One region of the Flaviflagellibacter deserti genome, then DNA from elsewhere that is predicted to be linked to it. Evidence: riboswitches for the same ligand, from Rfam matches in the RefSeq annotation. Region 1 holds a riboswitch; the other holds the start of a gene.

Region 1 (4,152 bases):
GAAGGTTGAGGACAATGCCATGCTCGCGGTCGTCGCGGCAGCCGGCGTCGGCTTCCTGCTCGGCGCCATGCTGGTCGGCGGACGCACCGAGGCGCCGCCCAAAGCCGCCAACACCCAGACGCGCACGCCGGCGCGGCGGCGCGCCGCCTGAAACAAAAAAGCCCCGCATCGCTGCGGGGCTTTTCTTATTCGTCAGGCCGGTTCGCGAAGCTTCTTCGCCGCCGCGACCATGTTCTCCAGCGCGGGGCGGACCTCGTCCCATTTGCGGGTCTTGAGGCCGCAATCCGGATTGACCCAGATCTGGTCCGGCGACAGGCGCTGCCGGGCCTTGTCGAGGAGATCGCTCATCTCGCTCGCCGGCGGCACCCGCGGCGAATGGATGTCGTAGACGCCCGGTCCGATCTCGTTCGGGTACTTGTACGTACGGAACGCGTCGAGCAGTTCCATCTGCGAACGCGAGGTTTCGATCGAGATCACGTCGGCGTCCATCGCGCCGATGCTGTCGATGATGTCGTTGAATTCCGAATAGCACATATGGGTGTGGATCTGGGTCGACGGCATCACGCCCGAGGCCGAGATGCGGAAACTCTCGACCGCCCAGTCGAGATAGTTCTTCCAGTCCTTCTCGCGCAGCGGCAGACCTTCGCGGAACGCCGGCTCGTCGATCTGGATGATGGTGATGCCGGCCTTTTCGAGATCGACCACTTCGTCGCGGATCGCGAGTGCGATCTGGCGGCAGGTTTCGGAGCGCGGAATGTCGTCGCGGATGAACGACCAGAACAGCATGGTGACGGGGCCGGTGAGCATACCCTTCATCGGCCGCTTCGTCAGCGACTGGGCGTAGCTCGACCATTCCACCGACATCGGCGCGGGACGCGAGACGTCGCCGAAGATGATCGGCGGGCGGACATAGCGTGAGCCGTAGCTCTGCACCCAGCCATGCTGGGTGAAGGCGTAGCCGGAGAGCTGCTCGCCGAAATATTGCACCATGTCGTTCCGTTCGAACTCACCGTGGACGAGGACGTCGAGGCCGATCTCCTCCTGCCATCGGACAGCCGCTTCCGTCTCCTTGCGGAGGAACGCGGCGTAGTCGGCATCGGACAGCGCGCCCTTGCCGTTGGCGGCGCGCGCCTTGCGAACCTCTTCGGTCTGCGGGAACGAGCCGATCGTCGTGGTCGGAAACGCCGGCAGGTTGAACGCCGCGCGCTGGGCCTCGCGGCGCTCGGCGAAGGCGACGCGCTTCGCGTGGTCAGGGGTCAGCGCCTGCATGCGCGCCTTCACCGCCGGATCGTGGATCTTCGGCGATTTCGTGCGGGCACGCGCGGCCTCGGACGATGACTTCAGCTCCTCGACAACGCTGGCGCGGCCGCCGTCGAGCGCGCGCCCCAGGATCGATAGTTCCTCAATCTTCTGCGCCGCGAAGGCGAGCCAGGTCTTCACGTCGGAATCGAGCTTCGTCTCCTGGTCGAGATCGATCGGCACGTGAAGGAACGAGCACGAGCCCGAGACGATGATCTTGTCTTCGCCGCGCTCCTCAATGATCGGCTCGAGCTGGTCGAGCACCGCTTCGAGATCGGCGCGCCAGACATTACGGCCGTCGATGACACCGAGCGACAGAACGAGGTCGCCCCTCGCGCGGTCGAGGACATCGTTGATCTGGCCGGCGCCGCGCTTGAGGTCGACATGCAGGCCCGCGACCGGCAGATCGAGCGCGAGATCGAGATTGTCGCCGAGTTCGCCGAAATAGGTCGCGACGAGGACCTTGAGCGACGACGGCAGCGCCGCCGCGATGTGCTGATAGGCAAGCGACATCGCCGCGCGCTCGGAATCGTCGAGGTCGAGCACGAGGACCGGCTCGTCGATCTGCACCCAGTCCGCGCCTTCGGCCGCGAGCTGCTTCAGCACCTCGACATAGACCGGCACCAGGCCCGGCAGGAGCGACAGCGGGACGAGCGTCTCGTCCTTCGACTTGCCGAGCTTCAGGAAGGTGACCGGGCCGACCAGCACGGGGCGGGTGTGGATGCCGAGCGCCTTGGCCTCGCGGAATTCATCGACCGCCTTGGAGGTCGACAGCGCGAATTCCTGACCACGGACGAATTCGGGAACGATGTAGTGGTAGTTGGTATCGAACCATTTGGTCATTTCCATCGCCGGCACGCCCTTGCCGGTCTCGTGGACATGGCCGTGCTCGCAGACCGCCGCGCCCTGCGCACCGCGCGCCATCGCGAAATAGGTGTCGAGCGAAACCGGGCCGCCCTTCCAGCCGTAGATCGCCGGGATCGCGCCGACCATGGCCGAGGTGTCGAGGACATGGTCGTAGAGCGAGAAGTCGTTGCTCGCGACGCTCTTCAGCGCCTTCTGCCGCTGCCAGTTCGCGGCGCGGATGTCTTTCGCGGAGGCGACGAGCGCGGCCTGGTCGGTCTTGCCGGACCAGGAGCTTTCGAGGGCGGATTTCAGTTCGCGCCTGGGGCCGATGCGCGGAAATCCGAGCGACGCGGTGACAATGGACATGCGGCTAACCTCACTTGAGAGGCGTGGGGCCGAGCATGGGCACGCATTCCGGCGAGCTTGCGGCGCGCAGGGCAGAGCGGGCCCGCCGGGACACCCCGCCCGTGGACATCTATCTCACCGTGGCAGGTCTCCTGGCTCGCGGGTCGCGGCTGCTGCCTGGCCTTCCCGCCGCGAGCGGCAGTGACACATTCGACAGAAGCTCGCCGCCTACAGTTGCGGGGGCAGCTCCGGCGCTGAACCGGATTCCCTCTTAGCCACGGGCAGGCGCCCGCAGACCACGGTGACGGTACGATGCCGCGAGTCTCGATATTAGTCAATAAGGATATAGAGATTTCTTTATATCGAGACTCAACGACCTTGGTCGCCTTGTGCCTGCCGATTCCGGCCCCAAGTGAACCTCTCGGCCCTCCGAGAGTTGAAGCTCTCAAGGCGCGCACAGACGAAGGGGATCCGTATGAACGACAGCCGAGGCGAGCAGCGATCCGCTCGCGGATCGCGGGCGGGCGAACTCCATCGAGCCTTCCAGACCGTTCGAGCACAAAGCGAGGAACTTGCCCGCGGTCTGCAGCCGGAAGACCAGACCGTGCAGTCGATGCCGGATTGCAGCCCGACAAAATGGCACCTCGCCCATGTCTCCTGGTTCTTCGAGACCTTCCTCCTCGTGCCGCACATGAGGAAGTATGAGGTCGTGCATCCGCAGTTCCCGTTCCTCTTCAACTCCTATTACGAGGCCGCCGGCCCTAGGCATAACCGCTTCGAGCGCGGCCTGATCACCCGTCCGACCGTGGCCGAGGTCGCCGACTATCGCGATCATGTCACACGCGCCATGGATGATCTGATCCAGGGTGCCGACGAGAGACTGTGGGCGGAGATCGAGCCGATCGTCGAGATCGGCATCCACCATGAGCAGCAGCACCAGGAACTGATCCTGATGGACATCCTGAACCTGTTCGCGGCGAACCCGCTCAGGCCGGCCTATCGCCCGTGGAAGGCGCAGGTCGCGCGTGCCGCCGAGCCGCTGAAATGGTTCGATTATCCGGGCGGGGTGTTCGAGATCGGCCATACGGGTGAGAGCTTCTCATACGACAACGAGAGCCCGCGCCACGAAGTCCTGCTGCGTCCGTTCCGCCTCGCCTCGCGCGCGGTGACGAATGCCGAGTGGATCGCCTTCATCGAGGACGGCGGCTATGCGCGCCCGGATCTCTGGCTCGCCGACGGCTGGGCTCGGGTGAAGAACGGCGAGTACTCGGCGCCCTATTATTGGGAAAAGACCAGCCACGGCTGGGAGGCGATGACGCTCTCCGGCCAGCACCGCGTCGATCCCGACGCGCCGGTCGTCCATGTCTCGTTCTACGAGGCGGACGCCTATGCCCGCTGGGTGGGGAAGCGCCTCCCGACCGAAGCCGAATGGGAAATCGCCGCCCGGAACCTGCCGCAGACCGGTAATTTCGTCGGCTCCGGCGCGCTCCGTCCGCTTGCCGCGCCTGCGTCGCAGGACCATCCGGCGCAGATGTATGGCGATGTCTGGGAATGGACCTCGAGCCCCTACATCGCCTATCCCGGCTACAAGCCCGCGCCCGGCGCGATCGGCGAGTACAACGGCAAGTTCATGTCGAACCAGATGGTGCTGCGCGGCGGGTG
Region 2 (4,152 bases), 230 kb from region 1:
TAGGAGCGTTCGCAGATCTCGACCTTGCGGTTGGCGATGTCTGCCTGCCCCTGCTCGTCGAAGGCCATGACCACGACCGCCGCGCCATAGCGCAGGATCTTGCGGGCATGTTCGAGGAATATCTCCTCGCCTTCCTTGAGGCTGATCGAATTGACGATCGACTTGCCCTGGACGCATTTCAGGCCGGCCTCGATGACCGACCATTTGGATGAGTCGATCATCACCGGCACGCGGCTGATGTCCGGCTCGGCGGCGAGCAGGTTCAGGAAGCGGACCATCGCCGCCTCCGAATCCAGCATCGCCTCGTCCATGTTGATGTCGATGACCTGCGCGCCGCTCTCCACCTGCTGGCGGGCGACCTGCAGCGCGGCGTCGAAATCGCCGTTCAGGATCAGCTTCTTGAACCTCGCCGAGCCGGTGACGTTGGTCCGCTCGCCGATATTGATGAAACTCGCGGTCTGCTCGCTCACGCCTGGGCCTCGAATGCTTCCAGTCCGGACAGGCGAAGCTTTTTGTCACGCACCGGGATTTCGCGCGGCGACAGGCCATGGACGCGCTCGGCGATGGCGCGGATATGGCCGGGCGTCGTGCCGCAGCAGCCGCCGACGATATTGACGAGGCCGTCCTTGCCCCAATTGTGCAGATGGCCGCCGGTCGTCTCCGGCTCCTCGTCGTACTGGCCGAATTCGTTCGGTAGGCCGGCGTTCGGATAGGCCGAGACCAGCGTGTCGGCGACGCGGGACAGCTCTGCCACGTAAGGCCGCATCTGGTCCGCTCCGAAGGCGCAGTTCAGGCCGATCGAAAACGGCTTCACATGCTTCACGGAATTCCAGAATGCTTCCGTCGTCTGGCCGGAAAGTGTGCGCCCGGAGAGGTCGGTGATCGTGCCGGAGATCATAATCGGCAATTCGACACCGAGCTCGTCGAACAATTCCTGCACGCCGAACAAGCCGGCCTTGGCGTTCAGCGTGTCGAAGATCGTTTCGACGATGAGGATGTCCGAGCCGCCTTCGATGAGGCCTCGCGCAGCCTCTCGATAGGCTTCGCGCAGCTCGTCGAACGTGACGTTGCGATATCCGGGATTGTTGACGTCGGGCGAGATCGAGGCAGTGCGGCTGGTCGGGCCGATCGCGCCGGCAACGAAGCGCGGAGAGCCGGTCTCTTCCGCCACCTCGTCTGCGGCCTCGCGGGCCAGGCGCGCGCCTTCGAAGTTCAGCTCGTAGGCGAGGTGTTCGAGCTTGTATTCGGCCTGCGAGATTGTGGTCGAGTTGAAGGTGTTGGTCTCGATGATATCGGCGCCGGCTTCGAGATACTGGCGGTGGATGCCCTTGATGACGTCCGGCCGGGTGATCGTCAGCAGGTCGTTATTACCCTGCAGATCGATCTCATGATCGACGAAGCGTGTGCCGCGGAAATCCTTCTCGGTCAGCTTGTGTCGCTGGATCATCGTGCCCATCGCGCCATCGAGAATGATCACGCGGGTGCGGGCCAGTTCGTCCAGAAGGGCTCGGCGCTGTTCACGTAAAGACATAAAGATTTCCGCATATGCTGCGACGCGAGGCCGCAAAATGGCGTTTCTTCGCCTGTGCCGCAAGGGTTTGGCCTCAATAAGTCCGAGGATCAAGTCCGGCGGGCCGATTAACGCGGCGTTTGCATCTGTGGCGAAATTGTGAATTCTTGGGCCTGACGGTTCCCTTCGGGGATCAATAGGGAATGCGGTGTGGGTTCGCCCGAAGCCGCGGCTGCCCCCGCAACTGTAAGCGGCTGGGTCTCGCCACATGCCACTGGGCTCGCCCGGGAAGGCGGCGCGATCTTTCAACCCGCGAGCCAGGAGACCTGCCGTCAGCATGGTCATGCGCGAGAGCGTCGGACGGGGTGTGCCGATGGTTGTCTGACCGCTTCCGCTCGTTCGAGCGGCGGCCCAGGCTTCGCTCGCGGTGATGCACCATTTGGCGCCGCCGCCCGAGGTCTTGATGTCCCGCGTTGTCCTGCTTGCATCCGTCGCCTGTCTTGCGACCGTTTCTGCCGTTTCCGCACAAACGATTCCCGAACCCGCGAAGCCGATCGAGCTCGAGCCGATCGTCGTCACGGCGAACCGAACGGACACGCCTGCCAAAGAGGTGGGTAGTGCGGTTACTGTGATCACGCGCGAGGAGTTGGAGCAGAAGCAGATCCGCCTTGTGTCGGACGCGCTCAGAAGCATGCCGGGCGTCGCGGTGAATCGGGTCGGACCGGCTGGCGGACTGACACAGGTCCGCATACGCGGCTCGGAAGGCAATCAGACCCTCGTCCTGATCGACGGCATGGAGGTCAACGATCCGGCTGGCGGCAGCGAGTTCAACTTCGCCCATCTTTTGGCCCAGGACATCGATCGCATCGAAGTCCTGCGTGGCCCGCAAAGCGCACTCTATGGTTCGGATGCGATCGGCGGCGTTATCAACATCATCACCCGTCGGGGCGACGGTCCACCGCGCGGTTCGGTCTTCGTCGAAGCCGGCAGCCGGGGCACGGTCGAGGGCGGCGGCTCGATCAGCGGCAGCACCGACCGGGTCGATTATCTGATCGGCGGCGTCGGCCTGCGCACCGACGGCTTCTCGGCCGCTTCCGAATGGCGGGGCAATACCGAGAAGGATGGTTACGATAACGGGACCGTTTTCGGGAAGTTCGGCTTTCAGGCGACCGACAATCTCCGGTTCGACGTGGTCGGCCGCGCCGTCGATTATTACTCCGAAGGCGACGACGAGGCGTTCGGCAGCGGCGCCTACGACTTCAAGAACGATGTCGACGGCGATGAATTCTACGGCCGGGCGCAGGCGAAGCTCGATCTGTTCGAAGGACGCTGGCAGCAGATCGTCGGCGCGCTCCGTACCGGTCATAGCTACGACTATCTGTACGACAGCTTCCCGCCGACGAAGTTCGACGGCTTGAAGACCAAGTTCGACTACCAGAGCAACGTCTTTGCCGAGACGGGCGAGCTTTCGCACACCTTCACCTTCGCCGCCGATCACGAGAAGGACGAGGCGACGACCGAGAGCAGCTTTTCGAGCTTCGACAAGTCGCTGGAGCAGACCGGCCTCGTCGGTGAATACAAGCTCGGCGCATGGGACCAGTTCTTCGTCACCGGCAGCGTCCGTCACGACTTCAACGACGGCTTTGAGGATGCGACCACCTTCCGCATCACCAGCGCCTATATCGTCGAACAAACGGGGACAAAGCTCCGCGCTTCCTACGGAACCGGCGTCAAGAACCCGACCCTGTTCGAACTCTACGGCCAGACGCCGACCTTCATCCCCAATCCGAATCTGAAGCCGGAGGGCGCGAAGGGCTGGGATGTCGGCTTCGACCAGCCGGTGTTCGGCAACGACCTTGTCGTCAACGTGACCTATTTCGACCAGCGGATCGACGATCTGATCCAGCTTCAGGGCCTCACCGTCGTCAATCTGCCGGGTGAATCAAAGATTCACGGCGTAGAGTTCGGCCTGTCGGCAACGCCGATCGACAATCTCACGCTGCGCGCGTCGTACACCTGGCTTCAGGGCGAGGACGCCCAGGGCGTGGAACTGATCCGCCGCCCGTCCAACTCGGCGAGCTTCGATGCGAACTACGCCTTCCTCGATGGTCGCGCGAACGTCAATTTGGGTGTCGTCTACAACGGCACGCAGGACGACCTGCCGTTCTGGCGTCCGGTCGTAGAACTCGACGACTTCGTCCTCGTGAATCTGCGTGGTGGCTACAAAATCGACGAGCACACGGAGGTCTATGCCCGGGTCGAGAACTTGCTCGATGAGGAATACGAGGAGGTCTACACGTTCGGTGGGACTGGCCGCACCGCGATTGCCGGCGTGAGGGTCAGCTTCTGACGCCGCGACGATGGGTCCGATGCCGCGAATCCTGTCGTCGGTGTCACTTCGAAAGGCGAGGCGGACGGTTCCGGGCTGCGATACAGTCCGGAACGCCGCCTCGGCCCCAGTGTGCGTAAGAGCGTGAAATGAAGATTTATACGAAGGGTGGCGACGCCGGACAGACGTCGCTGTTCTCCGGCCGGAGGGCGGGGAAGGACGATCCGCTGGTCGCCGCCGTCGGAGATCTCGACGAATTGTCGTCGAGCATCGGACTGGCGGTTCTGGCGAACCCGGAAATGCGGCCGAAGCT

The links. Region 1 has a riboswitch for cobalamin ahead of metE (5-methyltetrahydropteroyltriglutamate--homocysteine S-methyltransferase). Riboswitches for the same ligand answer to the same signal wherever they lie in the genome.
Region 2: it holds a riboswitch for cobalamin, as region 1 does, so the genes downstream of both, ACFPFW_RS16940 (TonB-dependent receptor plug domain-containing protein) here and metE (5-methyltetrahydropteroyltriglutamate--homocysteine S-methyltransferase) in region 1, are expected to answer to the same signal.

The regions. Positions count from the first base shown of each region.
Region 1 is NZ_JBHSJF010000008.1:30,591-34,742, forward strand. It holds gene ACFPFW_RS15770 (hypothetical protein) at 1-151, shown strand, start outside; gene metE (5-methyltetrahydropteroyltriglutamate--homocysteine S-methyltransferase) at 193-2,511, opposite strand; cobalamin riboswitch at 2,616-2,806, opposite strand; gene egtB (ergothioneine biosynthesis protein EgtB) at 2,966-4,152, shown strand, end outside.
Region 2 is NZ_JBHSJF010000008.1:257,470-261,621, forward strand. It holds partial or broken gene metH (methionine synthase) at 1-1,531, opposite strand, end outside; cobalamin riboswitch at 1,671-1,858, shown strand; gene ACFPFW_RS16940 (TonB-dependent receptor plug domain-containing protein) at 1,974-3,860, shown strand; gene ACFPFW_RS16945 (cob(I)yrinic acid a,c-diamide adenosyltransferase) at 3,989-4,152, shown strand, end outside.